3 regions of the Pseudoalteromonas sp. APC 3691 genome follow, and region 3 is predicted to be linked to each of the others. Evidence: predicted binding sites of a transcription regulator. Region 3 holds the regulator's gene; each other region holds the start of a gene.
The links. The regulator sigma-54, encoded in region 3, starts transcription at its own class of promoters, with help from an activator protein. The targets are predictions, from matches to a motif close to GTTGGCACGNNNNTNGNNT.
Positions count from the first base shown of each region.

Region 1: QL998_RS01160 (EF-hand domain-containing protein) is a predicted target of sigma-54. The motif match lies at 4,481-4,499, and genes of this name have one in related genera.
Region 2: QL998_RS16450 (TorF family putative porin) is a predicted target of sigma-54. The motif match lies at 8,478-8,496, and genes of this name have one in related genera.

Region 1 is NZ_JASDCB010000002.1:65,116-75,323, reverse strand. Features, by position in the region: gene QL998_RS01195 (FlgO family outer membrane protein) at 1-126, opposite strand, end outside; gene QL998_RS01190 (amidohydrolase family protein) at 230-1,906, opposite strand; gene QL998_RS01185 (energy transducer TonB) at 2,079-2,600, shown strand; gene QL998_RS01180 (energy transducer TonB) at 2,781-3,110, shown strand; gene QL998_RS01175 (EF-hand domain-containing protein) at 3,291-3,527, opposite strand; gene QL998_RS01170 (calcium dependent protein) at 3,537-3,773, opposite strand; gene QL998_RS01165 (hypothetical protein) at 3,960-4,187, opposite strand; gene QL998_RS01160 (EF-hand domain-containing protein) at 4,212-4,445, opposite strand; gene QL998_RS01155 (HAMP domain-containing sensor histidine kinase) at 4,776-6,233, shown strand; gene QL998_RS01150 (hypothetical protein) at 6,235-6,780, shown strand; gene QL998_RS01145 (sigma 54-interacting transcriptional regulator) at 6,783-8,132, shown strand; gene QL998_RS01140 (DUF1543 domain-containing protein) at 8,141-8,641, shown strand; gene QL998_RS01135 (hypothetical protein) at 8,660-8,887, opposite strand; gene QL998_RS01130 (multifunctional CCA addition/repair protein) at 9,020-10,208, shown strand, end outside.
Region 2 is NZ_JASDCB010000061.1:5,595-15,802, forward strand. Features, by position in the region: gene rplO (50S ribosomal protein L15) at 1-301, opposite strand, end outside; gene rpmD (50S ribosomal protein L30) at 306-488, opposite strand; gene rpsE (30S ribosomal protein S5) at 491-997, opposite strand; gene rplR (50S ribosomal protein L18) at 1,007-1,357, opposite strand; gene rplF (50S ribosomal protein L6) at 1,367-1,900, opposite strand; gene rpsH (30S ribosomal protein S8) at 1,914-2,306, opposite strand; gene rpsN (30S ribosomal protein S14) at 2,328-2,633, opposite strand; gene rplE (50S ribosomal protein L5) at 2,644-3,183, opposite strand; gene rplX (50S ribosomal protein L24) at 3,200-3,514, opposite strand; gene rplN (50S ribosomal protein L14) at 3,525-3,893, opposite strand; gene QL998_RS16430 (AsmA family protein) at 4,167-6,137, opposite strand; gene QL998_RS16435 (hypothetical protein) at 6,370-6,789, shown strand; gene QL998_RS16440 (helix-turn-helix transcriptional regulator) at 6,798-6,998, shown strand; gene QL998_RS16445 (hypothetical protein) at 7,154-8,317, shown strand; gene QL998_RS16450 (TorF family putative porin) at 8,595-9,281, shown strand; gene QL998_RS16455 (hypothetical protein) at 9,336-9,671, opposite strand; gene QL998_RS16460 (Bor family protein) at 9,668-9,979, opposite strand; gene QL998_RS16465 (M1 family aminopeptidase) at 10,163-10,208, opposite strand, start outside.
Region 3 is NZ_JASDCB010000007.1:78,470-88,677, forward strand. Features, by position in the region: gene mlaE (lipid asymmetry maintenance ABC transporter permease subunit MlaE) at 1-552, opposite strand, end outside; gene QL998_RS04055 (ATP-binding cassette domain-containing protein) at 552-1,367, opposite strand; gene QL998_RS04060 (calcium/sodium antiporter) at 1,623-2,591, shown strand; gene QL998_RS04065 (KpsF/GutQ family sugar-phosphate isomerase) at 2,595-3,566, shown strand; gene kdsC (3-deoxy-manno-octulosonate-8-phosphatase KdsC) at 3,567-4,118, shown strand; gene lptC (LPS export ABC transporter periplasmic protein LptC) at 4,115-4,669, shown strand; gene lptA (lipopolysaccharide transport periplasmic protein LptA) at 4,659-5,204, shown strand; gene lptB (LPS export ABC transporter ATP-binding protein) at 5,201-5,926, shown strand; gene QL998_RS04090 (RNA polymerase factor sigma-54) at 5,996-7,495, shown strand; gene hpf (ribosome hibernation promoting factor) at 7,522-7,809, shown strand; gene ptsN (PTS IIA-like nitrogen regulatory protein PtsN) at 7,814-8,266, shown strand; gene rapZ (RNase adapter RapZ) at 8,285-9,130, shown strand; gene QL998_RS04110 (HPr family phosphocarrier protein) at 9,173-9,445, shown strand; gene mgtE (magnesium transporter) at 9,578-10,208, shown strand, end outside.

The sequences.
Region 1 (10,208 bases), on a different contig from region 3:
ATGGGCGTTATTATAGCCAATATTGTTATGTGGTGCATGTCCATTATAAACAGGGTGAGTAGAACAAGCGGATAGTGATAGTGTAAAAAGTGCCGATAAAGTAAGAGATATCTTTTTTGATAACATGTTTTCTTCCTGAAACATAAGGGAATTTTATAAATACCCCTCTTTATCGACACACTTTTTGATTACTTTAACTAAATTTAATAATTACTTTGTTTATTTTTGATTATGGTGTTTTTTTAATCTCTTCTTTTTTATAGCGAAGTTTACCTGCAACCCAGGTTTGTAGTACGTTCGTCTTGTATATCTCGTCAACAGGTACTTTAAAGTAGTCTTTATCAAGTAAAATAAAGTCTGCCCATTTACCTTTTTCTAAACTACCCACCTTAAATTCTTGATGGGCTGAATAAGCGCCACCGAGAGTAAATGCACGTAATGCATCTTCGCGGCTTAGTACTTCACTTGCGCGCCAGCCGTTTTCAGGTAGTTTGTTATGATCCATGCGTGTAATGGCTGAATACAAACCATCAAATGGATTTGCAAGCTCTACAGGGTAATCAGAGCCTGCTGCAACCACCGATCCTTGCTTTAAAAATGTTTGCCAAGCATAGGCACCGCTTAATTGTTTTTCAGTTAAGCGTTGCTCTGCCATATGCATATCAGAAGTGGCATGTACTGGCTGCATTGAAGGGATTATTTTTAACGCTTTAAAGCGAGGGATATCCTCAGGCGTTACAATTTGTGCGTGCTCTATTCGGTTACGTAGTAATATACCGCCCGTTTTTTTAAACACATTTTGATAAGCATCAAGTACTACTTTATTTGCTTTATCGCCAATTGCGTGGGTATTTGCGCTAAAGCCGCTTTTAAAGCTTTGTGTAAAGAGCGCTTCGAGTTTTTCTTGTGTTTCAAGCATTAAACCATGGTGACCAGGTCTGTCTGCGTATTCTTCAATCAGAGCGGCTCCGCGAGAGCCAAGTGCGCCATCGGCGTAAACTTTAACACTGCGAATTTCCATAAAGTCATTTTTGTCGTGGTATCGGCCTGCCTTTAACATTGCGCCTAAATCAGGGCTTGCACCACTTAACATTGCCACAATACGTAGCGGTAAATTACCAAGGTCGCCGCGCTCTTTGTAAACCTCCCATGTGGCTTTATCAATACCTGCATCGTGAGTAGAGGTAATGCCTAAACTTAATAAATGCTTACCTGCTGCATCTAGTGAGTCACTTATATCTTGCTTTGAAGGGGCTGGCATATGCTGGGTAATTAGCGATTCTGCTTTATCTACAAAAATACCTGTAGGATTGCCAAATTCGTCTTTAATTATTTCACCGCCTTCAGGCGCTTTTGTTTGGGCGTTAATCCCAGCAAGTTCGAGCGCTTTTGAATTAACCCAAATGGCGTGACTATCAACCCGCGAAAGAACCACAGGTCGATCGCTAACAACTTTGTCTAAATCTTTAGCTGTAGGAAAGCGTGTATCAGCCCAAAGCTCTTGGTTCCAACCTCGCCCTATAATCCAACCTTGTTTGTTATCGGCAAATACTTTTAGTTTATTCGTTACTTCATCAACCGATTTTGCACCGCGTACGTCAAGTTGCGATAAATTATCTCCTAGGCCAATAACGTGCCCATGAGCATCAATTAAGCCAGGTAATAAGGTATTACCGTGCGCGTCAATTAGCTTAGCATCTGGGTAGCTATCTTTAAGTGTTTCGCTACCGAGCTTAACTACCTTGCCATTTTTAATAACGAGGGTAGAAAACTGCTGTACTTCACCTTTGTATAAAGGGGTATAACCATTGGCGTTATAAATTACTTTTGTTTGTGCGAGAGTGTAACTAGAACTAGCGCAAAGGCTGGCTAGTATGAGTGGTTTGATTATTTTTTTGAGTGGCATAGTTACTTAATTTTTATTGTTAATTTACTTACATTAACAAACTTGATTTTATAATACCAATGAATTGATAGACCTCATTTTAATGTTTTTCTTTATATTAACTGTTTACAAAATAGGTAATTAATGTGATTGTTTAGTATGCAAAACAATCAATAAAGCATAAGGAAACGCTATGAAAGCCCTTTATTTATTTCTACCATTAACTTCATTACTTGCGGCATGTGGATCGACACCTACTGCAGATAATAGTGTAGAAAAGCTAAACCATACTGATGTATCAAATACTGAAATACGCGATTATATAGATTTATCAAGTGTTGAGCTGCGCGACAGGGTGAAAGACTATTGGAATATTTCCACAAGAACAGAACCACGATATCCAATAGCTGCTGCAAAAAAAGGTCTTGCTGGTTGTGTAGAACTCATGACTATTATTAATTCTGAGGGTAAGGCGCAAGGATATAAAGTAATTTCTTCATACCCTAAGGGGTTATTTGATGAAGCCGCAGCGCAATTTTTAAATACATGGGCCTGGCTACCTACTAACGTAAATGTAGCTAAACAACCTGTACTTACTCATATCAGAATTGATTTCATGATTGATTCAATACCAGTAGGTAAAAAATATTTAAAAAATTGTCCGGCTGGCGAAACATTTCAAGTAACAGGTGAAATTAAAAAAACCTCCTACTGATGAAACATTTCAAGTAACGGGAAAGATTATAAGGTTTGAACAAAGTACTTATTTACCTCACTCTAAAGTTACTTTAAGTGTGTGTAACGTTTTAGATCGAACCTTTATAAAATCTGATGGGTATGAGTTTAATACGGATATTACAAATAACTAAATAAGCATCAAGAATAAGGAAATATTGTGAAAGCCCTCTATTTATTACTCCCGTTGAGCATGATGCTAACAGCCTGTGGCTCAACGTCTGATCAACAAGTAAACGATGAAATGCCGAGTTTTATTGATTTATCGAGTCCTGAACTGCGAAGTAAGGCAGGTGAATATTGGGATGTTGCTAAAAGAGTAGAGCCGCGATATCCGATAGAAGCTGCAAAGAAAAGTATTTCAGGTTGTGTTGAGCTTGCTATGTTAATTAATTCACAAGGTGAAGCCCAAGGGTATAAGGTTATTGCATCCTACCCTGAGGGTGTGTTTGATAATAATGCAGCTGCTGCTGTGGGTTTATGGCGCTGAAAAGCGACAACTGAAAATACGAGTAAGCAACCTATTCTAACTTATCTCAAAATGGACTTTATGGTGAGCCCAAAACCTACTGATGAAGAGTATTTGGCGCATTGTTCTAAAAATAAAACCTGAACGTAATTAATAGATATAAATATAATAAGCTAGGTGTTTTTTTACCTAGCTATAAAACTACTTACTTGCATATAAGCCATATTCATTTAATGCTAATTTACCGTCTTTGTCACTGTCGTAGCTTGAAAATCGTGACCACAAAGCCGGGTCTATAGCGGTTTCTGAACGTGATAAAAAACCGTCTTTATCCCTATCTAGCTTTTTAAATTGCTTTGCAATGTCGTTACTTGCGGCAAAACTAAATGCGCTAAAAATACTAAACGCCAGCAGCGTTATATAGCTAATACTTTTCATACAAATCACTTAGTAAAGGTTGTTAGTTAGATAACTTTTAAATTCGACTAGCGAAATTTGGTTATCTTGGTTTTTGTCCCATTTTACAAAGGTGTTTAAAAGTTGTGGTTGGGGATCAAGTTCGTCGTGTGTTAAATAGCCACTTTTGTCGCTATCTAAGTGATCAAAGCGTTGCTTTACATCAAGTGCCGCGGCATCAAAGCTTAATAGCATTAAAATGCTTATAACAAGGGGAAGTATCTTCATGGTGTTCCTTCCAAAAGATGTAATTAAAGTTTGTGGCTAAAATAAAGTGAAAAGGAAAAAGCACTTGCCGTAATTTAACTCCCAACATTAAATCCTTTTACACACTCCCTCAGGGATTATGGCAAATGCTTTTAATTCCAGTTTACCTATAACAAGCTTAAGTAAAGCTTAATCAGTAATTACTCATTAAGGTTTAAAGCTTTCAAATTCTTTTTTTGAGACTTTTTCATCACCGTCTTCATCTAAGTCGGCAAATTGTCTCATTACTTCCTTATCTTCCTTTGCTTCTGCAATTGATATTTGTCCGTCCATGTCTTTATCTAAGTGGGCAAAACGCACATTTGTTGGCGATGCAATTACAGTGGCACTAATTGCTAAAAACATTAATGAAAAAGCGGCTATAAGTTGTTTCATAATCACGTTCCTTATTAAATGAGTTTATTGAATAAATTTTTTGAATTCATCTAGCGACAATTGCCCATCTTGATTAGTATCAATTTGAGAAAAATTCTCGTGTAACACAGCATCTTCACCTGCTTCGGCTTCACTTAATGTGCCGTTACTGTCTTTATCAAGTTCGTTAAAAGTCGCGTGAACGTCCATTGCGTGTGCATTAGCGCCTAAAAAGCCTAAAGCCAGTAATGATGAAATTACTAAAATGCGTTTGTTCATAATTATTTCCTTATTGATTAAAGTTATTACACCTGTTACAAAAATGGTGCCAATAATAATTATTGATATTTTTCAATTGGTTATTATTTTTTCTTTAAGCCAGTGAGAAGTTTTTACTGGGTTTATTGTAATTTTTGTGCGCCTTTTGCAACATTATTTAATGGGGTTAAAAGGGAGTTTATTAAAATCAACGAGTTACGTTGTCTCTATTTGGCGACACATTGTTTTATAGTGCTGGCTGTTAATCGTATTAAATATAATTGCTGGTTCAGCTAGTGTATAAGGTAAGCACTTAATAATAGAGCGCTTAACTTAAAAGGACTAAACGAAATGCCAGCAACCATAGCTAAAAAATACCAAGCAATGCTTAACTGGCGGCCTAATTTAATTGGGCAATTTGCAATGAGTATGCTGCTTTCGCTACTTCCGCTTTCTATAGTGGTGATCGTATTTTTAAATTCGCTTAATAAGCAATTAGCGGTTACTCAAAGTATTGTGAGTAACAACTACCAAGTTACTAAATCGTTTAACACTTTAAAGCAAGAACTCAACAGTCTTGAACGCGCCACTAGGCAAAACTGGGTATTAAAAAGTGAATCGCTAGATAAGCTTATTGTCGATAAATGGCAATCATCCCTACAAAGCATTGATGAACTCAAATTTGTAAACACGAATAAAGAGTATATCAACCAATGGCAACGCTTATATACCACCTTACAAACCGCGCATGTAAAACTCGTTGAGCAAAAACAACAACAAGCTGAGCTATTTGTGCCAGTGAGCGATTTAATTGCTGAACTTACTTTATGGTTACGTGATAAAAACGAAGCGCAAATTACCAATAACCAAAATGAGCTTACAAGCCTGCAAGCGTCATTTATAAACTGGTTGGTGGCACTTATTCCACTGACTTTAATTGTTGGGGGAGGCTTTTTATGGCGTATAAGTGGGCGACTAAAAGGATTAACTACGGTTATTGATAAGCTTGGGCAGGGGCATTGGCAGCAAAAAATATCTGTGAAAGGTTCAGCTGAGCTTGTTGAGCTAGGAGAAAAGCTCCAATGGGTGCAAGAGCAGCTTCATATGCTTGAGCAGCAAAAAGATACTTTTTTACGCCATGTAACTCATGAGCTAAAAACGCCGCTTGCTTCAATGGTTGAAGGCACTGATTTATTAACTGATGAAATAGTAGGTCCAATTACTGCTGAGCAAAAAGCAGTGCTTGAGCTCATTAGTCAATCTATGGTGCGCCTTCGCACAATGATTGACAGTTTATTGAGCTATAATGCTATTCGCAGCAGTAAAGATAGCTTAAGCGAAGTTGAATTTAGTCTTCTTATTAATAAAATTAATAGCCATTTTGAGCATCGCTTAACTGCGCGTCAGCAAGCTCTGCAGTGGCAAAATACTTTACCTAACAAACCGCTTGCTTTACCTAGTGAGCTTATTGAGATGATTTTAATTCAGCTTATTTCAAATGGCTTAAAATTTTCAGACGATAAGCAAAGCGTTACTATTAATTTAGCGCTTGAGCAAAACCAGCTTTGTATCGTTGTACTTGATAAAGGCTGCGGTATTAAAGAGCAAGAAAAAACTCAAATTTTCAGCGCATTTTATCAAGGTAAACACAGTAAAAATGTTACGCTGCAAGGCAGTGGGCTGGGCTTAACTATTGTAAAAGAGTCTGTTGAACAGCTAAGAGGTACACTTACTGTTGAACATAATGAGCCACATGGTTGCCGGTTTTCAATTAAAATTCCCATAACAAAAAATCTAGGAGTTAATTAACATGCGCTTGCGTTTAATCGCTATTTTATGTGTGCTCAGTAGCAGCATGGTTATATCTGGTTGTGAAATTAATAATGGGCAAGAAGAGCGTGTGTCAATTACACCTGCACCTGTGGTCGATACTAAAATAAAAAACGACAAAAACAGCAAACCAAGCCCAAAACCCAGACCAAAAATAGAACCTAGCTACCCTCCAGCAGAGCAAGTTATTGCATGGCACGCTAATCAGTGTGGCGGATTTAAATTGGTGCCAAAAAAAGATATTTTTACAGGCGAAAACGATCTTAAACGCTTTTTTAAATTTATGTGCTTAAACATAAATGATGATCCAAATACGGTAATGACTAAGTTGCTAAAACTCGATCTTGCTTACTTTTGGCCAGATGATATAAAGCAATATTTATGGCTTCAAAAGCAACAAGTGACTATGCAAATAAATGCTAAAAAAGAGCAACAAGCACTTAACAATAAAATGCAAGAAACCCTCTCATCGTTAGCAACAATTGAGCAGCAGCTTTTACTACGAGAAGAAACTAAGGAGCAGTAACTATGGCAGCAACTAAAGTGCAAGGTGCAAAAGTATTACTCGTTGACGACGACGCTAGCTTATTAAAACTGCTCGCTATTCGTATCGAATCAAAAGGGTACGAAGTAACGACCTGTGAAAGCGGCTTAACCGCACTACAAATACTTAAAAGCCAAGTGTTTGACGCCGTAATAACCGACTTGCGTATGGATGAAATGGATGGCATGGCGCTGCATCGTCAGTTGCAAAGCCGCTACCCTGCATTACCTGTCATTATGATGACAGCGCACGGTTCAATTCCTGATGCAGTAGAGGCAACTAAGCAGGGCATTTTTGCATTTATAACTAAACCTGTAGATAAAGATGAGCTATTTGACAGCCTTGCTAAAGCGATAGAAATTCACGGTGTTAACGCTGATGAAGCCGCACCTAAAAGTAATATAGTTACGCGTAGCGGCACAATGCTTCACTTGCTTGAGCAAGTAAAACTACTTGGGCCAACACAAGTTAATGTATTGATTTCGGGGGCTAGTGGTACAGGTAAAGAGCTACTCGCACAGGCGATTCATCAACATAGCCATGTAAGTAACGGACCTTTTGTTGCAATTAACTGCGGCGCTGTACCAGGGGAGCTTTTAGAGTCCGAATTATTTGGTCATAAAAAAGGCTCTTTTACAGGCGCAATTAAAGATCACCAAGGGTTGTTTCAACAAGCTGAGGGCGGCACGTTATTTTTAGACGAGATAGGTGATATGCCACTTAACTTGCAGGTTAAGTTACTGCGCGTATTACAAGAAAAAACAATTCGCCCGGTGGGCTTTCAAGAAGAAATAGCAATTGATGTACGCATAGTGTCGGCTACACATAAAAATCTTCCTGAAGCTATTTTAAACCAACACTTTAGAGAAGATTTATACTACCGTTTAAACGTAGTTAATTTAAAATTACCGCCACTGTGTGAGCGCCGCGAAGATATAAGCTTATTAGTACAGCACTTTAGTGCAAGCATTGCTAAGCGCATGAAGCAAACTGAAAAACACTTTGCAAGCGATGCTATGCATGCGCTTGTGCGTTACGACTGGCCAGGTAATATCCGCCAACTACAAAACGTAGTAGAGCAGGTTGTAGCATTAACGCCAAGCGATGTTATTTCAGAGCACTTAGTGTTAGCAGCGCTAAATAGTAACGAAACAAATGTAGAACCATTATCACTAAACGACGCTAAAAAAGAGTTTGAGCGCGACTATGTAATTAACACTTTAAAAATGGCAGGTGGTAACGTAGCCGAAGGCGCTAAGCTTGCTAAACGTAACCGCTCAGATTTTTATAAGTTGATTAAAAAGCATAATATTGATGTTGATAATTTAGGTTAAGGAAAAGCATGCAGTTATTTATGGTTTATTTAGGTGGCCGGATTCGAGGTTGCCACATTGAAATGCATGATATTCGTTTTGTTGTAGGGGAGAATATAGAGCAAACCTACTCAAAGTTAAAAAGCCAGTGGGTAGGCGACAGAAGTAGTGTTCACATGGATAGTTACATGGCAATTAATCATATTGATGGCTTTAAAGTAGAAGTAGTCGATAGCTATGTGGAGCAAAATAAACAACTCTATTTTGTAAATTTAGGCGCTTACAGAAGTGATTCTATGGCTGAGCAACACGACTTTGCGTTGTATGTTGCAAGTAGTAGCCATGAAGCTAAAGAGCGTGCTAAAAACGATTTACTTGCAGGCCTTAGCCATATTCATAAAGATGATTTACATGACGTAGACGATTGCTTTGCCATTGATTTACTCGATAGCCAGCTAAACATTAAACTCACGCCCAGCGGTATATCGCAGCCGATAAAGCCAGACTGGTTTGGCTACCACGTACTTTAAATCAGCCAAAAAGCAGGATTAAGAGTCCTGCTCGTTTTGTTCATCCTTTTCGCTTTTAGCCGCCATTTTAAACGCCACAATAACCAATCCAAACATAGCAAACGGCAGTGCTGCTAACATGTATTCAACCATATTACTGTCTTGAAAATTTGCTTGTAGTAAAAAGTGACCCGCCACACACATTAAAATAACCATTAATAAAATGGGTAGTAACATAAGTTCTTTTTTTGATGAATGGTTTTTCATTAATTGTGAGGCTATAGCTGAAAATAATGCGCCATTGTAATGAGCTTACTTGAGCTTGGCAAACACCGCAGAATTTTTTAATTAATGTTATGATTAACATCAAACAATTTTATTAATGTTTATGGGAATAAAGTGAAAAGTAACTTAAAACAAGTTTACCTCGTTGGTGGGGCAGTTCGCGACAAGCTGCTAAATATAAAATCAAAAGATAACGATTATGTAGTGATTGGTGAAACGCCAGAAACAATGCAGTCGCTAGGTTTTGTACCAATAGGTAGCGATTTTCCGGTTTACTTACACCCAAAAACAAAAGAAGAATATGCACTTGGGCGTACAGAGCGTAAAAGCGGCAAAGGCTATACTGGCTTTGTGGTTGATGCCAGCCCAACGGTAACGCTCGAAGAAGATTTAGCAAGACGCGATTTAACCATAAATTCAATGGCGCTTGATGAACACGGTAATATTATTGACCCGTTTAATGGCCAAGCTGACTTACAAAATAAAACACTGCGCCACACCACTGAGGCATTTGTAGAAGACCCTGTTCGAGTACTGCGTATTGCCCGTTTTTTAGCGCGCTATGGCAGTGATTGGCGTATTCACCCAAGTACGTATGCATTAATGCGCGAGCTTAAAAATAAAGGTGAGCTAAATCATTTAGTACCTGAGCGCGTGTGGCTTGAAACTGAAAAAGCACTGGGTGAAAAGCACCCTGAGCTTTATTTTGAAGCACTGCAAGGCTTAGGTATTTTTCCAGAACTTGAGCGCATGGTTAACGTACCGCAACCGGCAAACCATCATCCTGAAGGTGATGTATTTGTACATACTATGCTGGTACTTAGGCGTGCAGCCGATTTAAATTTTAATTTAGAAACACGTTTTGCTGCACTAACCCATGATTTTGGAAAAGCGCTTAGTTTTAAAAAATATGGAAACCTACGTGGGCACGAACGCGAAGGTGTTGCAGTTATTGAGGCGTTTTGTGAGCGCTTAAAAGTGCCTAACCGTTTTCGCGATGTTGGTGTACTCACCAGTGATAATCACACCCTTTGCCACACGATTGACCAGTTAAGGCCGCAAACCATTCACAAGCTAATAGTGACTAACTTAAATGCGTTGGTACACCCAGAACGTTTTATGGCGTTTACCCAAGCATGCCAATGCGATGCACAAGGGCGTGGTGAAACACTTGTTGATAAGCCATACCCGCAAGCAGCTAAACTGCGAGCAATTCATACTGAACTGCAAAAAATGGATAAGAAACAAGTAGTGCAAAATGCACTTAAAAATGGCAAAAAAGGCCCTGAAATAGGCGAAGAAG
Region 2 (10,208 bases), on a different contig from region 3:
CTAGACCAGCTGCTTGTAACGCGCTTAGGTCTACCACATCGCCTTCAACTTTAGCGATTTCAAAAAGGTTTATTTCTGCAGATACTAAAGATTTGCGAGAAGTAAAACCAAATTTAGGTAGACGACGTTGCATAGGCATTTGACCGCCTTCAAAACCAACGCGTACTTTGCCGCCAGAACGTGATTTTTGACCTTTGTGACCACGGCCGCCAGTCTTACCTAGACCAGAACCGATACCACGACCAACACGTTTTGGAGCAGTTTTTGAACCTGCAGCAGGTGAAAGTGTATTCAAATGCATCGAATTAACCCTCTACCTTAACCATGTAAGAAACCTTGTTTATCATACCACGTACACATGCTGTGTCTTCTAACTCAACAGTGTGGTTGATACGACGTAAACCAAGACCGCGTAATGTAGCTTTATGTTTCGGTAAACGACCGATAGAGCTTTTTACTTGTGTTACTTTTACAGTTTGATTTGCCATGGTTACCCCAGTATTTCGTCTACGCGAAGGCCACGTTTTGCAGCGATTGACTGTGGAGAATTCATATTCTCAAGAGCCGAAATCGTTGCACGTACCACGTTGATTGGGTTAGTAGAACCGTAACATTTAGAAAGTACGTTCTGCACACCAGTCACTTCAAGTACTGCACGCATAGCACCACCTGCAATGATACCAGTACCTTCAGATGCTGGTTTCATGAACACTAGTGAGCCAGCATGACGTCCCTTAACAGGATGCTGTAATGTGTTGCCATTTAGGTCTACGTTGATCATGTTACGACGTGCTTTTTCCATTGCTTTTTGAATAGCAGCTGGAACTTCACGTGCTTTACCATAACCAAAACCTACTTTACCTGCGCCATCACCAACTACAGTTAGTGCAGTAAAGCTAAAGATACGACCACCTTTAACTACTTTAGACACACGGTTCACCGCGATTAGCTTTTCAGCTAGATCAGGCTGTTGTTGCTTTGCTTCTACGTTAGCCATAGTCTACTCCTAGAATTGCAAACCGGCTTCACGCGCAGCATCAGCTAGCGCCTTCACACGGCCGTGATATTTAAAGCCACTGCGATCAAAAGCAATCTTTTCGATGCCTTTGTCAGCCGCACGTTCAGCAACCGCTTTGCCAACTGCTTGCGCAGCTTCAACGTTACCGGTGCCTTTAACTGTTTCGCTAATAGCCTTTTCAACAGTAGAAGCAGCAGCCAGTACATTACCCTCAGCATTTACAACTTGAGCGTAGATGTGACGTGGCGTGCGGTGGATAACAAGACGCGTTGTGCCTTGTTCAATATAATTTCTACGAGTGCGTTTAGCACGACGTAGACGAGCTGTTTTTTTATCCATCGTCTTACCTTACTTCTTCTTAGCCTCTTTACGGCGTACATTCTCATCTGAATAACGAACACCCTTACCTTTATAAGGCTCAGGTTTACGGTATGCACGAATGTTAGCAGCTGTTTGACCAACTAACTGCTTGTCTACGCCCTTAACTAGAACTTCTGTTTGGCTTGGAGTTTCAATCGTAATTCCTTCAGGAACTGCGAAATTAACTGGGTGTGAGAAGCCAAGAGTTAAATCTAATGTTTTACCCTTAGCTGCAGCACGGTAACCCACGCCTACTAACTGAAGTTTCTTCTCGTAACCTTCATGCGTACCAACAACCATGTTGTTGATTAGAGCGCGAGCAGTACCTGCTTGAGCCCATGCATTAGCTACGCCATCACGAGGTAAAGTAGTAATAACGTTGTCATTAACTTGTACTTCAACAGCGTTGTTGATAGTACGAGTAAGTTCACCGTTTTTGCCTTTAACTGTGATTTCCTGGCCTTTTAATGTAACTTCTACACCGGCAGGAACAGTAATTGGTGCCTTTGCTATGCGAGACATAGTTCCCCTCCGATTAAGCTACAAAACCAATGATTTCACCACCAACACCAGCACTACGTGCTGTGCGGTCTGTCATTAGGCCTTTAGAAGTTGATACGATAGCGATACCAAGACCACCCATTACCTTAGGTAATTGGTCACGTTTCTTATAGATACGTAGACCAGGGCGACTTACACGCTGGATATTTTCAATTACAGCTTTGCCTTCGAAGTACTTCAACTCGATAGAAAGCTCAGGTTTAGTTTCACCGTTAACGGCGAAATCTACGATATAACCTTCGTCTTTTAGTACTTTAGCTAATGCTACTTTCAGCTTTGAAGTTGGCATCGTTACAGATACTTTCTTCGCTGATTGACCGTTACGAATTCGTGTGAACAAATCCGCGATAGGATCTTGCAAGCTCATAGTCTTACTCCCATGATTCTATTACCAGCTAGCCTTTTTAAGGCCAGGAATTTCACCGCGCATAGCTGCTTCGCGAACTTTAATACGGCTCATGCCGAATTTGCGAAGGAAACCATGTGGGCGGCCCGTAATGTTACAACGATTACGTTGACGTGCAGGGCTAGAATCACGAGGTAAAGCTTGTAGCTTAAGTACCGCGTCCCAACGATCATCTTCAGATGTATTAACATCACTGATGATAGCTTTTAGTGCTGCGCGCTTTTCAGCGAACTGAGCAACTAGTTTTGTGCGCTTTGCTTCGCGCGCTTTCATAGAATTCTTTGCCATAACCCTACCCTTATTTCTTAAATGGGAAGTTAAACGCTTCTAACAACGCACGGCCTTCCTCATCAGATTTCGCAGAAGTAGTGATAGTAATATCCATACCGCGTACACGGTCTACTTTATCGTAATCGATTTCTGGGAAGATGATTTGTTCACGTACGCCCATGCTGTAGTTGCCACGTCCATCAAAAGACTTAGCACTTACGCCACGGAAGTCACGAATACGTGGGATAGCGATTGATACCAAACGCTCAAAAAAGTCCCACATACGCTCGCCGCGTAGGGTTACTTTACAACCAATCGGGTAACCTTCACGCACTTTGAAGCCAGCAACAGATTTGCGTGCTTTAGTGATTAGAGGTTTCTGACCAGAGATTGCTGCTAGATCCGCTACTGCGTTATCTAAAATCTTCTTGTCAGCTAGGGCTTCGCCCACGCCCATATTCAATGTGATCTTTTCGATCTGAGGGACTTGCATGACAGAGCTGAAACCAAACTTCTCTTGAAGTTCAGCAACTACTTTGTCTTTATATACTTCATGCAGTTTCGCCATCATTCTACTCCAACTATTAGATAGTTTTACCAGTAGATTTAAAGATACGTAATTTCTTACCATCTTCAATCTTGAAACCTACACGATCAGCTTTACTCGTTTCCGAGTTGAAGATCGCAACGTTTGATGCATCCATAGATGCTTCTTTCTCAACAATGCCGCCAGCTTGGTTCAATTGTGGAACCGGCTTTTGGTGTTTCTTGATCAAGTTTATGCCTTCGACAAAGATTCGACCAGATTCAGTAACAACTGAAAGCACTTTTCCGCGCTTACCTTTGTCTTTACCTGCTAGTACGATTACTTCGTCATCACGACGTATTTTTGCTGCCATGATTGGCTCCTTACAGTACTTCTGGGGCTAGTGAAACGATTTTCATGAACTTATCATTACGAAGTTCGCGAGTCACAGGGCCGAAAATACGTGTACCAATTGGCTGCAAGTTATCATTTAAGATAACAGCCGCGTTGCTGTCAAAACGGATCAGAGAACCATCTGGACGGCGAACACCTTTTCTGGTACGCACAACTACCGCGTTTTTAACATCACCTTTCTTCACTTTACCGCGAGGAATAGCTTCTTTTACAGAAACTTTAATGATGTCGCCAATCGCTGCGTAGCGACGGTGTGAACCACCAAGGACTTTTATACACTGCACTTTGCGAGCGCCGCTGTTATCAGCAACTTCCAGCTGAGTTTGCATTTGGATCATGTTAATGACCTCCGGTGTAGTAATTACAACGTGTCTAAAATTCGTTTAAAAATCAGACATTTCGATTAAATCCCAATCAAAAAACAAACGAGTTGTCTCTTAAGGGCGGGCAATTGTACCAGCATTGAGGGGGCAGCGATAGGTTATTTTTTAATTAATTTAGAGCGTACGGTTATTAAAGTTGAGTAATTACGGCTATGTAGCTATTTTACAGGTGGTTACAAAACAAACAAGGCACTATATAAGTGCCTTGTTTGTTTTAACTATAGATTATTAACCGAATAAACCTTTTAATTTATCTTTAATCTTATCCTTTGCTTTGTCTTTGGCTTTTTCTTTTGCCTCATCGACTTTTTGTTTAGCTTCATCTTTAAGCGCATTACCCACATCAAGCTTTATACCAACATCGTGGAAAGGCCCTTTTATACGTAGTGGTATTTTAAAACCAGTACTGTCATCAGTGGTTCCCTGTCCTTCGATTGATCCAACTATGCCTGTAACCAAACGGTAGTTAACCGCTGTTTGCGGTAAATCAACATCGCCTTCACCTGATATTCTTATGAGTGGACTAATAAGTGATAAATCAGTATTTTTACCAACACCATTAGTAAAATTAAAACTACCAGTTAGTGCAGAGAAATCTGTTTGCTCAGATTCTTCAAATCCGGTATCCAGCCCTTCAGACGCTGCACCAAAGTTTCCTGAAATGAGTTCCTTACCTTTACGAACCATCTCAGCTATATTCGCACCTTTTACAGCCCCATCAGCAAACTCAAATCCAAGTTTTCCGTTAAGCGCACCAATAAACGACTTTTGACTTTGGCCAGTTGTGTTTAGGTTCCAATTTAAAGAACCCTTACCCATTAGCTTGTCAAAACCTGCCGCATCAGTTAATAAAGGCTGTGCATCTATACCAGCTAAGTCAAAGTTAGTTGATATTTTATAAGGCACTTGTTGTGCGTTTACATTGATAACCCCTTTACCTGACCCTTCATAAGCAGAAAAGCTATCTAAGCTTAGTTTTGCAACGCTATTTTTTAAAGCAACAGTAAATTGATTTGCGCCCAACTTAATATCGTTAGCTTTTAATCCACTTGAACGAATAACTACATTCGCATCTAGTGAATTTAACGCACTTAGATCAATTTTAGTGTCATCCCATACTATTGGCTCTGCAGGTTTATCATTTTGCTCTACTGGCTCTTCTTGTTTTGCTACTGCTTCAGGTAGATACGGATTTAAATCAAGCATACCTAAATCAATATCAGCATTTACAGTTAAACGCTTACCTAGGTTAAGCTCGCTCTTACCTTTTATTTCCAATGCGTCTAACGTCGCAACTAAATCTTCTAAATTAAATTTCTCACCTGCTAGGTGCATTTTACCGTTTACACTAAATGCGTTAAAAGCATTATCTTTAGCGTCTAACTCTACACCTTGCCATTTCGCAATACGTTTAACAGACTCACCACTTAGTGCTAACTGACCTTTAATATCTTGGCCTTGCCCAGCGATGCTCCCTTCGAACGTTAAATCAACTAAACGAGAATCTAAGGTTTGTTTAACATTAAAAGTAGCACCTTCAATTGCTTTAGCAGGAGTATCTAATTTTATATCAAGCTCAAAACGCTCCTGCATATAAGTAATCCCCCCTTTTACTTCTAATGTTTTACGAAGTGATGGAAGTAAAATAGCGAGTTCTAAATCACTAATTTGTTGCTTAGCACCTGTTAGACCATCTAGATAAGTAAATGTGCCGCCATAAATAGCAACCTCACCTAACTCAATATCAAAGTTATCTGGAAGCTTTATCGCTTCACCTGATTGGCTTTGCTCTTTAGGTTGCTCTGCAACTGCATCAAATAACTGCCAATTAGCTTTACCATTTTTGTCAGTTTCTAATAGGATATTTGGTTCGTTTATCACAAACTTATCTAATTTAAACTCACCACCAAATAATGAAAACCAAGGTATGTGTACAGCAAGCTGTTTCATACTCGCCATATCGGCGCGCGAACCTGATTCCATATTTGCAAAATGCACGTCGTTAAGTTCTAACTTTAATGCAGGGAATACGCTAAGTGTTTTATCACCTTTAATAGTAAGAGTGCGCCCAGTTGTTTGTTCTACCTGTTCTGAAACTTTGTTAAAAATAGTATCAGTAGGGATTAAAAACGGTGCGGCAACAATTAGTGCTATACATAGTAAAAGTATTACACCTACAATTTTAAGTAAGGTTTTCATGATCGTCCTTTCAAACGTGCAAATAATGTTCTTATCATAGCGAGTGTTAGCCTTAAAATCATTGTCGTTCTGATAAAAAAGCTTTTTATTAGATATTACATTCCCATCCTGAATCGCCCCTGAAACATTTTGATACCTTTAGGTTACAAATAAATATTAACCCAATGAAACCTTAAGGTTACATTGATACCTTAAGGTTGCATATTGTAAAAATTTTAAAAGGAAATGAGCTATGTCTAATTACGATATTAAAAGTGAAGAAAAATTTATGGGCCAAAATGCATGGTTTTCATTATTCATGGGGGTCACTTTATTAATCATTAGTGTTTACCCAATGCTTAATCAAACATCAGCCCCACTATTGTTTTTAGGAACTGCTGCTTTTTTAGGTTCATTCTTTATGTTTGTGATCAGAGGCGGGTTTACATGGAGAATGAAATACCACCTTACATATAAAGATGAGTATTTAAATACCATCGACACTATTGCCTATAAACATGTCGTGCTTGGCTTACTTTTTAGTATGGGTGGCGTGTACTTACTCTCCGATACTCTTGCTTTAGAAGTATCTCACAGCATGATGGCTACATTTTACCTTGCTGTAATGAGTTTAATATACGGCGTATCAATTCTTTGGCAAAGCAAAAATTAGGAGCAAAAGTGCAAAATAAAATTGCAAAATACCGCAAAGAAGCAGGCCTTTCTCAACAAGACTTGGCTGATCTAATTGCGGTTTCACGTAAGACTATTAGTACAGTAGAAACGGCACGATTTACCCCTTCGGTAATAATTGCTCTAAAAATAGCAAAGCATTTTAATACCTCAGTTGAAAGTCTCTTTGTACTAGATAAAAATGATTGATACATGTTAAAGCGTTAGTCTCATTCTATTAGCAAAAACACCGATTTAGCTACTTCAATTACAACGTATGGAGGACAGCGCTGTTGTTATTAACGTAATTGCGCTAAAATAGACCAGCAAAAAAATATATATCTAAACCGGAGATTCTACAAGGCATGAAAAAACTGCTAATTTCACCGTCAAAAATGACGCTAGGCGAACAAGAAAATCAAATCTATCAGAACATTCTGAAGCAATCTTCAGAATTAAGCCTTAACCTTATGGCCGTGAAAGTAGAAAACCACCCTGATGATTTTTTACCTTGGTGTTACGAATTGCTAAGTGCAAGCAGAGATCGTATGAACTACGATTTACTAGAGCCGCAGCAATTACCAGTACTTAAGAAGCTACACGATCAGCTTATTTCAGCTATCAGCTTTTTACAGGTTAAAACTTTACGTATTGCTCCGTGGCCTGTAGTAAGTGTATTTGTAGAACAACACAAAGACGTTATTGCTCTTGATGAACAGCTTCGCTTAGTAGACTACATTAAAAGCATTCGTGAACAATCTCTTAAAGATATGATTCCTGAAGACTTACTTGCGTTTAGCGGTAAGCACATGGCATCACTTGATCCAAGCACATACAACTTTGACGTTGAATGGTTTGCATCTACAAAGAGTGCAAAGAGCTTCCATCAAATGCTTGGTGATTTACCAGGTGCTTTTGACGATGCACTAGTGAATATTCCACTTGAAGGTGATATTACTCAATATGAGTATCAACAATTTGTTGCTGCTTATTCAAAAATATTTACCGACAACAACGAAAAACCAACACTTGCGCCTGCAACACGACTGCTTGCAATGCGCCGCCCTGATTTATTTACTCCGATTACAAATAATCGATTAGATGCATTATGTGGTGCCCTTGGTGTTTCTAAACTTAAAAATAGTGATTTTGAACGTTACTGGCAAGATATCGTAAAAGGTATTCAAGCTATGTCATGGTACAAAATGGCTAAACCTAGTAACGAGTTAGAAGAACAATTGGTTGCTATTAAAGCATTAATTCCATGTTTCTTTCACTACGCTGATGCTAAAACACCAGATAACTCTAACTACATTAAACTGCTAACCAAGCCTAAACGTACTACAACTACAACAGGTAAAACTCAGCGTAGAGGTAAAGAGTCTGCAGAAATATTAGTAGACCGTGCACTTGCTGCTGACGATATTCCTGAACACATTCGCAGTAAACGTGATTCAATTGTGAGTGAAGTACAAAAAGGTCGCAGCGTAAACGAAACAATTAGCCTTATGCGCACTATATTCGGTTAAAATCTTCTAATTTAGCCGTACTTTTATGGTGCGGCTAGGTTAATTTATGCACCAGCAATGTGCGCAACATCTTCCTTCATGTTATATCCCCATCCTATTCATAAAATTCAAGCTCATGTTTTTAATAAATAAAAAATAATTTTTAATAAAAAATAATGAAGCTGGCACATACAGTGCAATTATCCCGTTAGTTAAACAATAAAAAGCCGTCAGCCTAAAGGTTCCGAATACATAATAAAAACCTTGGCGAGCAAAAATCATATAACGGGAAATGGACATGCTAAAACTAAAAAAAACCATCGCTATAAGTGCTATAGCATTAATGGGCGCAACATCTTTAACGTCAACAGCCGTACATGCTGAAGTAACAGCAAACGCAGCGGCAACATCAAACTACTTATGGCGTGGTCAAGAGCAAACTGGGGGCGATGCAGCTATTTCAGGCGGTATTGATTACGCCAATGAATCGGGCTTTTATGCAGGTACTTGGGCTTCAAATGCATCGTGGGCAGATGAAATGACCTATGAGCTTGATTTATACGCAGGCTTTGGTGGCGACATTAACGAAAGCGTTAGCTACGATGTTGGCTATATTTATTACGCTTACCCAGATGCCGCTTCTGAGGCTGACGCAGATTTCTCTGAAATTTACGGTAGCATCAGTGTTGAAGGCTTTACATTTGGTGCTTCAGTACTTGCAACATCAGCTGCAAGTGGTGATGGTACAGACTTTGGTGATTCACTTTACCTGACAGCTGATTACGGTTTTGCTGTTGGCAGTAACGGCACTGAAATGGCACTTCACTTAGGCCACTACTCTGGTGACTTTATTGGCGATGATAATATCTTAGATTACGGTGTATCAATTTCGAAAGATGGTTTCACTTTTGGTTTATCTGATACAGATATGGATGATTCAGATATTAAAGCTTACGTTGCTTATTCTGTAGACTTTAATTTATAAGAAAGAATGTGTTACTTGCTGCAACACGAAGGGCCTTTTGGCCCTTTTCTTGTTTTATAGCTGTTTTGCTTTAAATGGTACCTTATTACATTGTACTTCTACTGTTTTAGGGTACCAAGCTGGGCCGATTTGATTCCCAACCACCTCAGCTAAACCATTAGTAAACGATTTATACGTATGAACGCTTTGCCACTCCCCTTGTGGGCAATGTGTTGTTAAATCTAACGGCTCTGATCCCTCGTACAACGCAAGTGCAAAATTATGATGCCACCGTGAGCTTTTTAGTGCTTTATTGCTTACTTTGCTCTGCATACCGTTATCAAAGTAAATATTTGTACATCCAGTTAAAATAATTAGTGTGCAACCGGCTGCAAATAACTTGATGCTCATAATGTCTCCCCTAGTACTTGCTCTTGGCACCACACTTTAATGGTATGGGGCGAGTATATTCCAAGCGTAATTAAACTCAGCGCTCCATCACTAAACGTTTGTTGTGACTGCATTTGAATAACCGGTGTATCTAAGCAAACTTGTTTTACATCTACCCGCTGCTCACCCACTAATCCCCATAAATAAAATGGGCGGCTATCCTCGTAGGTCGCTTTACTTGTAATTTTTGCGATAGCTTGTGGCTGAATGGTTACCGCAGAACAAGCACTGAGGCTTAATGCTATCGCCCCTATAATTAATGGTTTCATACTCTTCCTTATAAACTAAATACCAGTAAGGTAACTTTATAAGAGAACATAAAATATTAGCGTAAAAAGCTGTGGGGAATATGTAGAAACGCTATGAAGTTTTATACAGTTTATTACACATAAAGGCCGCATAAATGCGGCCTTTAAAGTAGTCAACTTAAGTGGTTAGTAAATAAATAGACGTTAGAATTTAGCTAAATTATTTTTACTGTCTTTGTCGACCAGCTTA
Region 3 (10,208 bases):
AAAGCTACCTGTATCAACCCCAAGCCAATCTACCCCCACTAAGTGAGCGCCTATGATTGCTACGGCTGAAAATATTAAGGCAAGCAATGGCATGCTTATAAAGCCTGCCCAAAAGCGCGGTGCAATAATTCGTTTTAGCGGGTCGATTGCCATCATCTCAAGTGATGAAAGTTGCTCTGTTGCTTTCATTAAACCAATTTCGGCAGTTAATGCGCTACCTGCGCGACCTGCAAATAATAATGCAGTAACAACTGGGCCCAATTCCCGCAATAAACTCAGTGCCACTAACGGCCCTAAACTATCCTCAGCGCCATAACCAACTAATACGGTGTAACCTTGTAGAGCCAACACCATGCCGATAAACAAACCCGACACCATAATAATGAGTAACGATTGCGAACCGACCATATAAAGTTGGCGAACAAGTAATGGTGTGCCTTTTTTAAAATTAGGAACATGCGCAAGCGCACTAAACAGCATATAAGCCGAACGGCCAAGAGCCGCAAAACGTCCTAGCGTTTTATGCCCTAGCTTTTGAAATAAATCCAACATTATGCTTTTTCTCCAAGCAGTTCATCTGCATAAGCTTGAGCCGGAAAATGAAATGGTACTGGGCCATCCGACAAGCCTTTTAAAAACTGTTGAACTAAAGGAGATTCATGATTGCGCATTTCATCAGGAGTACCACAACCAATTACACCTTGATCGGCGATAATTATAACGTGATCGGCAATACTCATTACCTCTGTCACATCGTGTGTCACAATTAAAGACGATAAACCCAATACTTCGTTAATCGACTTAATTAACTTAACCAATACGCCCATTGAAATAGGATCTTGTCCTGCAAATGGTTCATCGTACATGATTAGCTCTGGATCAAGTGCTATAGCGCGCGCAAGTGCAGCACGCCTTGCCATACCACCCGATAACTCAGAGGGCATTAAATCTTTAGCGCCACGTAGCCCAACCGCTTGCAATTTCATTAATACAACTAATCGAATAAGGTCTTCACTTAGCTTTGTGTGCTCTCTTATAGGAAACGCAATGTTGTCAAATACCGACATATCAGTAAACAGCGCACCACTTTGAAAAAGCATGCTCATTTTAGTACGTGCTTCGTATAACTCTTTACGAGACATTTTAGGAATGCTGCCACCTTCAAATAAAATATCACCTGAATCTGGTTTAAGCTGACCACCAATTAAACGCAACATAGTGGTTTTGCCAATTCCGCTTGGCCCCATGATCGCAGTAATTTTACCTTTAGGAACGCTAAAACTCATATTTTTATATATGGTTCTATTGCCTCTCGAAAAGCTAACATCCTTGACTTCTACTATTGATTGCGACAAGTCGCTCTCCATAAAAATGTTCACTAGTGCACCTATTTTAAAGCTTTTTTGTCAAAGATGGAAAAAACAATTCGTAAGATTTTGTAATACACCCATGAAAAGGATTATAAGACTCGCTCAAAACAGCTTAACCCCGGCTTAAATTTTTAAATTAGCTGTTTAAAAGCAGCATTGTTACGCAGTTGACCTTACTCTTTTATTTATACTTTCATCTTAGCTTTTGTTACTATTCGCGCCATCCGTATTTTGTATAACTGGCTTAACACAATGGTTACCTCGTTTGTTATTTTAATTCTTGGTTTTGCAGCTCTTGTTTGGAGTGCCGATAAGTTTGTTTATGGGGCTGCGGCTCTTGCTAAAAACTTTGGTGTACCTACACTTATTGTTGGTTTGACCGTTGTAGCCATGGGCTCTTCAGCCCCTGAAATGATGGTTTCAGCCTCTGCCGCTTTGGCTAACAAAACCGACACAGCCGTTGGCAATGCTGTTGGCTCTAATATTACAAACATTTTACTTGTGTTAGGTATCACTGCTCTATTTCGCCCTCTTTCAGTTTCATCTAGTACGTTAAAACGTGAAATGCCATTAGTGATGCTCGTATCTTTAGCTACTTGGTATGTGTTCTCAGATAACTACTTTTCATTTAGTGAAGGTGTTGCGCTTTTAGTTGGCTTTATCGTATTCATCGGTGGGTTAATCATTGTATCTATGCGTGCAAAAAACCAAGATGACCCATTTGTCTCAGAAGCCTGCGACGATGTACCAAACGATGTACCTACTAAAAAAGCGGTATTTTGGTTAATTGTCGGCATGATACTCCTGCCGGTTAGTTCTCATTTTTTAATCGGCTCAGCTGTTGATATTGCTAAATACTTCGGCTTAAGCGACTTAGTCATTGGTTTAACAATTATTGCCATTGGTACTAGCTTGCCTGAACTTGCCGCCTCGGTTGCAGGCGTACTTAAAAATGAAGATGATTTAGCACTAGGTAATATTGTTGGCTCAAACATATTTAATATTTTAGCTGTATTACCTCTAGCAGGTATTATTAATCCTTCAGCAATTGATCCATCGTTAGTAAGCCGAGATATATTAATTATGATTGGTGCAACACTTGCTCTTATTATTATGTCATTGAACTTTAGAGGCACCCAGCGTATCAATAGGGTAGAAGGCGGCTTATTGCTAATAGCGTTTTTGGGTTACCAAGGGTATATTTTTAGTCAAGTAGGGTAAATGATGGCAACGCTAAACTTTATTGAACAAGGCCTTCGCGTTTTAGATGTTGAGCGCCAAGCACTTAGTGATATTGCACAATATGTAGATGAAAATTTTCATAACGCGTGCCAATTAATGTACGACTGTGAAGGCCGTATTATTGTTATTGGCATGGGAAAATCAGGCCATATTGGCAATAAAATAGCGGCAACCCTTGCAAGCACTGGCAGCCCTGCGTTTTTTGTTCACCCTGGTGAAGCAAGTCATGGTGATTTAGGTATGATCACTAAAAATGACGTGGTTATGCTTATTTCTAATTCAGGGGAAACCAGCGAAGTTTTAAATATCATTCCGGTTTTAAAACGACTTGGTGCCAAAATGATAGCGATGACTGGCAATACACAATCAACAATGGCAACCCTTGCTAATGTACATGTGTGCATTAAAGTAGAAAAAGAAGCTTGTTCATTGGGTTTAGCCCCTACATCAAGTACCACTGCAACGCTTGCGATGGGCGATGCCATGGCAGTTGCATTATTAGAAGCTCGCGGCTTTACAGCTGATGACTTCGCGCTATCTCACCCAGGTGGTAGTTTAGGCAAGCGCTTATTACTTACTTTAAAAGATGTTATGCACAGCGGCGCAAATACACCTATTATTGATGTTTCACAAACAGTTAAAGATGCTCTAATAGAAATGTCAGCTAAAGGATTAGGTATGACAGCCATTGTTGATGAAAATCAGCAACTCGTAGGGTTATTTACCGATGGTGACTTACGTCGCATTTTAGAACAAAGAATTGATATTCATACAACACAAATAGATGTTGTTATGACTAAGTCATGCACTACAGCTACGCAAGATATTTTAGCCGCTGAAGCGCTCAATATTATGGAACGTAAACGTATAAATGGCCTAATCGTCGTCAATGAGAAAAACCAACCTATTGGCGCATTAAATATGCAAGACCTATTGAAAGCAGGAGTGTTATAAATGCAATTTGAAGAACTCTATCAACCGCTGAGCGATGATGCAAAAGCACGCGCTAAAAAAGTAAAACTACTTATATGCGATATTGATGGTGTATTTTCTGATGGCCGTATTTACCTTGGCAATCAAGGTGAAGAGCTAAAAGCATTTAATACAAAAGATGGTTTTGGCATTAAAGCACTTATAAACAGTGGCTTTGAAGTAGCTGTTATTACTGGTCGTCATTCACAGATAGTACAACAACGTATGAACAGCTTAACCGTACAGCATATTTATCAAGGCCAAGAAAATAAGCTCATTGCCTATCAAGAATTAAAAGATAAACTCAACCTTAGCGATGAACAAATTGCTTATATTGGTGATGACGGTCCTGACATGCCTGTTATGGAGTTAGTAGGCTTTGCCGTTGCAGTAAATGATGCCCACCCACTTATTAAGCGTTTGTCACACTATGTAACGCAAATGCCTGGTGGTTTTGGTGCTGTGAGAGAACTCACCGATTTGCTCATGCTTGAAAATGGTAAAGCATTGACTACACAAGGCACTAGTTCATGAATGCAGCGCGCATAATATTAAGCGTTTTATTCATTAGCTGTATGGTTTGGCTTTGGTACCCTTATTTTACACAAACAAATATTGTGCCTCAGGCTGAGCCTGAAGTTATTGCTAAGCCTGATTACATAGCTATTGAGCTCAAACAGACAGCCTATGATGAGCAAGGTAAAATTAGCCACAAAGTCACTGCGGCTAAAATGGAGCTATACCAGCAATTAGGTTTCACGTTTTTCGAAAAACCCATTTTTACTTTATATAACGAACAACAAACGTGGCAAATAAATGCAGACGAAGCAACATTATACGAAGATAAACAATTAATTTTAGAAGGTAATGTGGTTGCCAAAAACTTAACCGATAACGCCATGATAGACAAAATCAATGCTGATAATATTCAGGTTGATATAAAGTTATTAACAATGCGTTCGGAGCAACCCGTCATTATCACTGGACCCAATTTAAAAATCACCGGTAAAGGCCTAGAAGCCGACTTAAAAACCGAAGTGATAAAACTAATTAACCATACGCGAACCATATATTATGACCAATAAAATATTAAAATCACTTATTATTCCTACACTTATACTAGCGTTTAATAGTAGTGCAGCAGAGCAAAACACGCAACCTGCTGCCAATCAAATTTCAATAAGCGCCGATAAGCAAGAAGGTCAATTAAAAGCTAATGTCGGAATTTTTGAGAAAAACGTTGAAATTATTCACGGTAACCGCCGTATCACAGCCGACCGCTTAGAAGTACATAAACGCGATGAACTTGGTGATAATAAACAATTATTAATTGCTACAGGTAGCCCTGCGCACTTTGAAGAAAAGCAATCAGATGGCACGACTATGAGCGCCAGTGCTGACGAAGTACGTTATGATGTATCTAAGCGTTTTTTAACGCTTGTTGGTAATGCACAAGTATCGCAAGCCGGACAAAAAATAAATGCTAAAAGCATTACCTACGACATAGAGCAGCAGCTCATCAGTGCCGAAAAAGATGAAAACTCAACTGACCGCGTTCACACAATTTTAGTACCGATCGAAACTAAAAAAAGTAAAAAAGGCGATAAAGGTCAACCATGAGCACATTAAAAGCAGAACTATTGGCAAAAAGCTATAAAGGTCGTGAAGTTGTAAAAAACGTCGGCCTTGAAGTACAAGCTGGCAGTATAGTTGGCTTACTTGGCCCTAACGGTGCTGGTAAAACAACGACTTTTTATATGATTGTAGGGCTTGTTCCTAGCGACAAAGGTAAAATATCTATTGATGATAACGATATTACTCTTTTACCTATGCATAGTCGTGCTAGATTAGGCATAGGCTACTTACCACAAGAGTCATCGATTTTTAGAAAGCTGACTGTTTATCAAAACTTAATGGCCATTTTAGAAACGCGCAAAGAACTAAATAAACAAGCCAGAGAAGACACGCTCAATAACTTATTAGATGAATTTAGCATACAACACATTCGTGATAGCCAAGGTATGGCATTATCGGGTGGAGAGCGTCGTCGTGTAGAAATAGCACGTGCGCTGGCAGCCGATCCTAAATTTATATTACTGGATGAACCGTTTGCCGGTGTTGACCCTATTTCGGTATTAGATATAAAGAAAATAATAGAACATCTTAAAAATCGTGGGATTGGAGTATTAATTACCGACCATAACGTAAGAGAGACCCTTGATGTTTGTGAAAAAGCCTACATTGTTTCTCATGGGGAGCTGATTGCATCAGGTACTCCAGAACACGTATTAAATGATAAAACAGTACGCGATGTTTACTTAGGCGAGCAATTTAGGCTGTAACATTTACGCCATGTCTTTAAGCATCTGCTAGTATTAATTATAACAACATAAAAGGATTGTTAGAGATACATGAGGCAATCACTACAGCTGCGCATGGGCCAGCAACTTACAATGACTCCACAGTTGCAACAAGCTATTCGTTTGTTGCAACTCAGTACATTGGATCTCCAGCAAGAAATACAAGAAGCTCTCGACAGTAATCCACTATTAGAGGTTGAAGAGGCAGACTATTCTGAAGACGCTGCTGGTAAAAACGAGCAAAAAGCTGATACCGATGACATAACTGTTAGCGCATCTGCTGATGATGCTCCGAGCGAATATGAACAAGATACTGGTGAAGCACTTGCAAAAGACACGCTAAGTGACGACATGGCTATGGATGTTAGTTGGGATGAGTACATGAGTGCCGCTCCTGCAGCCTCATCAGGTCCAATGCCTGAAGACGAATCAATATACCAAGGCGCCTCTACTGAAACGCTCCATGAGTATTTAATGTGGCAATTACAACTAACGCCATTTAGCCCTACCGATGAAGCCATCGCTATTGCGATTGTAGAGGCCGTCGATGATTCAGGTATTTTAACATTAAGCTGCGAAGAGATTTTAGAAAGCTTTAATCAAGAAAACGAAGATGATAACGAAGTCGAACTTGATGAAATTGAAGCCGTATTAAAACGCATTCAACTGTTTGATCCTGTTGGTATTGCTGCACGTAGTTTACAAGAGTGTTTGTGTATTCAGCTTAATCAATTTGATAAAGAAACACCTTACATTAATGAAACGAAAATGATTTTAACCGAGCATATTGATCTATTAGCAGCTCGCGACTATCGTACATTAATGAAAAAAACTAAGCTCAAAGAAGAAGAGCTTAAAGAAGTGATGACACTAATACATACTCTCAACCCAAAACCTGCAGATACTATTGTAAGGGAAGAATCTGAGTATGTTATTCCTGATGTGTCAGTTAAAAAAATTAAAGGCCGCTGGGTTGTCGAATTAAACCCAGATAGCATGCCTAAAATTCGTGTTAATAGCCAATACGCGGCAATGTCTCGCACTGTAAAATCAAGTGGCGACAGCCAGTTTATTCGCTCACATTTACAAGAAGCTAAATGGTTTATTAAAAGCTTAGAAAGTAGAAACGACACGCTATTAAAAGTTACTAATTGTATTGTTAAGCAACAACAAGGCTTTTTTGAACATGGCCCTGAAGCCATGAAACCAATGGTTTTAAATGATGTCGCTGAAATGGTAGAAATGCACGAATCGACAATTTCGCGTGTGACTACTCAAAAGTACATGCATACACCCCGTGGTATATTTGAGCTTAAATATTTTTTCTCAAGCCATGTAAGTACTGAAAACGGTGGTGAATGTTCATCTACAGCAATACGTGCGCTTATCCGAAAATTAATCGCAGCAGAAAACTCAGCAAAACCATTGAGTGATAGCAAAATAGCGGATATATTGGCTGAGCAAGGAATTAAAGTAGCAAGACGTACAATCGCAAAATACCGTGAATCTCTTGCTATTCCACCGTCAAATCAGCGTAAAAGTCTGATTTAAGACGCTAAACTAAGAGGGTAATGCTTATGCAACTAAACTTAACTGGTCGTCACGTAGAATTAACCGATTCACTAATAGACTATATTAATACTAAATTTGCGAAGCTTGAAAGACACTCTGATCATATTAATAATGTTCATGTCATTCTCGATGTAGAAAAATTAAATCAAAAAGCAGAAGCCACAATACACGTAAGCGGTGCTGAGCTATTTGCCTCTACAGAACATCAAGATATGTATGCCGCTATTGACTCGTTGATCGACAAGCTCGATCGCCAAGTAATCAAACACAAAGAGAAGCTTGCTCGACACTAATATGATGAAATTAAGTTCACTTATATGCCAGGACTGCAGCAAAGCTGCGGTCCTTTTTAATAGCAAAAAAAGAATTTTAGAGTTCATTAGCGAACTTGCTCACGACAAACTTCCGTATTTACCGCAACAAGATATTCTTAATGCTTTAATGAGCAGAGAGAAATTAGGTAGTACAGGTATAGGGCGTGGCATTGCTATTCCTCATGGAAGAATGAGCGGTGCAGAAGAGCCTTTGGCTTTAGTGCTCGTTAGCGAAACTCCAATAAACTTTGATGCAATCGATAATCGCCCTGTTGATATTTTTGTCGCACTCATCGTACCAGATGGCGATAACCAGCAGCACTTAAAGACTCTAGCAACCATTGCTGATAAACTAAACAACAAAGATTTTTGTAAACAGTTACGCAGTGCAAAATCTGATACTGAGCTTTACCAAGTTATTGTCGATCAATCATAGTTTTATAAAGGGTGTTAAATGGAGTTAATTATCATAAGCGGCCGTTCTGGTTCTGGAAAGTCGGTTGCTTTGCGCGTTGTAGAAGATTTAGGTTATTATTGCGTAGATAATATTCCAGTAAACCTACTACCTTCATTAGTTCGCAGTGTGTCTGATAGCTACGATAAAATTGCTGTTAGCATAGATGTGCGCAACATCCCTAAAGAACAAGATGAATTTAACGATATTCTTGAATACTTGCCTGGCTTTGCAAACCCTACGTTGTTTTATTTAGATAGCGACGATCAGACATTGATCAAACGCTTTTCTGAAACACGCAGATTACACCCACTATCAATAGACTCGTTGCCCCTTGATTTAGCCATCAAAAAAGAAAAAGAATTACTTGATGTATTAACCACTCGCGCCAACTTTATGATAGATACGACTGATTTAAGTGTTCATCAACTCGCTGAATCTATTCGTGAAAAGATTTTAGGTAAAAAAGATAAGCAACTGATTGTCACATTTGAATCATTTGGTTTTAAACACGGTATACCAAAAGAAGCAGACTACGTATTTGATGCACGCTTTTTACCAAATCCACACTGGGAACCAGAGTTAAAGCCTTTAAATGGGTTAGATCAACCGGTTAAAGACTATTTAGCTAATCACAGCATAGTGCAAAAATTCACATGGCAAATTCAAACATTTGTACAAACGTGGTTACCACATTTAGAACGAAATAACCGCAGTTATTTAACCATTGCTATTGGGTGTACAGGCGGGCAACATCGCTCTGTGTATTTAGCGCAAACTATCGGTGAAAGTTTCGCAATGACACATCCCAATGTAAAAATTCGCCATCGCGAGCAAGAAAAATAATATAGCTGAATAATCACCTGTTCAGCTTAGGTAGAGTAAGTTATGCATTGTGAAGATACCTTTTTAATAAAAAACAAATTAGGCTTACACGCCAGAGCAGCTACTGTGCTTGCGCAATTAGCAGTACAATTTGATGCGACAATCACATTATTCCAAGATGACAAAGAAGCAGCAGGCGATAGCGTACTTGCACTAATGTTACTTGAAAGTAGCCAAGGAAAAGAAGTTAAAGTTGTTTGTAAAGGCCCTGATTCTGAGCAAGCTTTACACGCTGTTGGAGAATTAATAGCACAACGCTTTAATGAACAAGAATAACCTGTTTTATAAAAACAATATTCGCATTACTAATGCTTCAATTAAAACAGATATATAAAATAGATAGGTTAGTAACGCCAGTTAACTCACCTCCCCCCCATAAAGTAATATAACAATTTATAAAGGACGCCAATGCCTGAAGCTTTTGAACAAGATTACCCACTACAGCAACTAAAACAGGTGACGAAGTCACTCAATAGTGGTCAATTTGTTCAAGTTAGGCGCATGCTCGCAAAAACGGCTCCTTGTGATACCGCATTATTATTAGAATCATCACCGCATAAAATTCGCCGACTGCTTTGGCAATTGGTCGATCCTGATGTGCAGGGTGATGTTCTTGAAGAACTCTCAGAAGATGTTCGTTTAGGCATTATTGCCCAAATGGAACCTAAGCACATTGCAGCCGCAACAGAAGATATGGGCCACGATGACTTAGGTGAAGTATTACGTAGTCTGCCGGACACCGTTTATAAAGACGTTGTTAGCGCGATGGACATTCAAGACCGTGAACGTGCAACACAAGCACTGTCATATCAAGAGCGTTCTGCTGGCGCGCTAATGAACACCGATACGGTGACCATTCGCCCTGATGTTACGCTTGATGTTGTACTTAGGTATATTAGGCTACGTGGCGAGTTACCAGAAGGTACCGATGACTTGTACGTTGTTGATAAGCATAACTGCTTTATAGGCGCTTTATCGCTGAGTACATTATTAACTAACCCGCCAGAAAAGATTGTTCGCGATTTAATGGATGAAGATT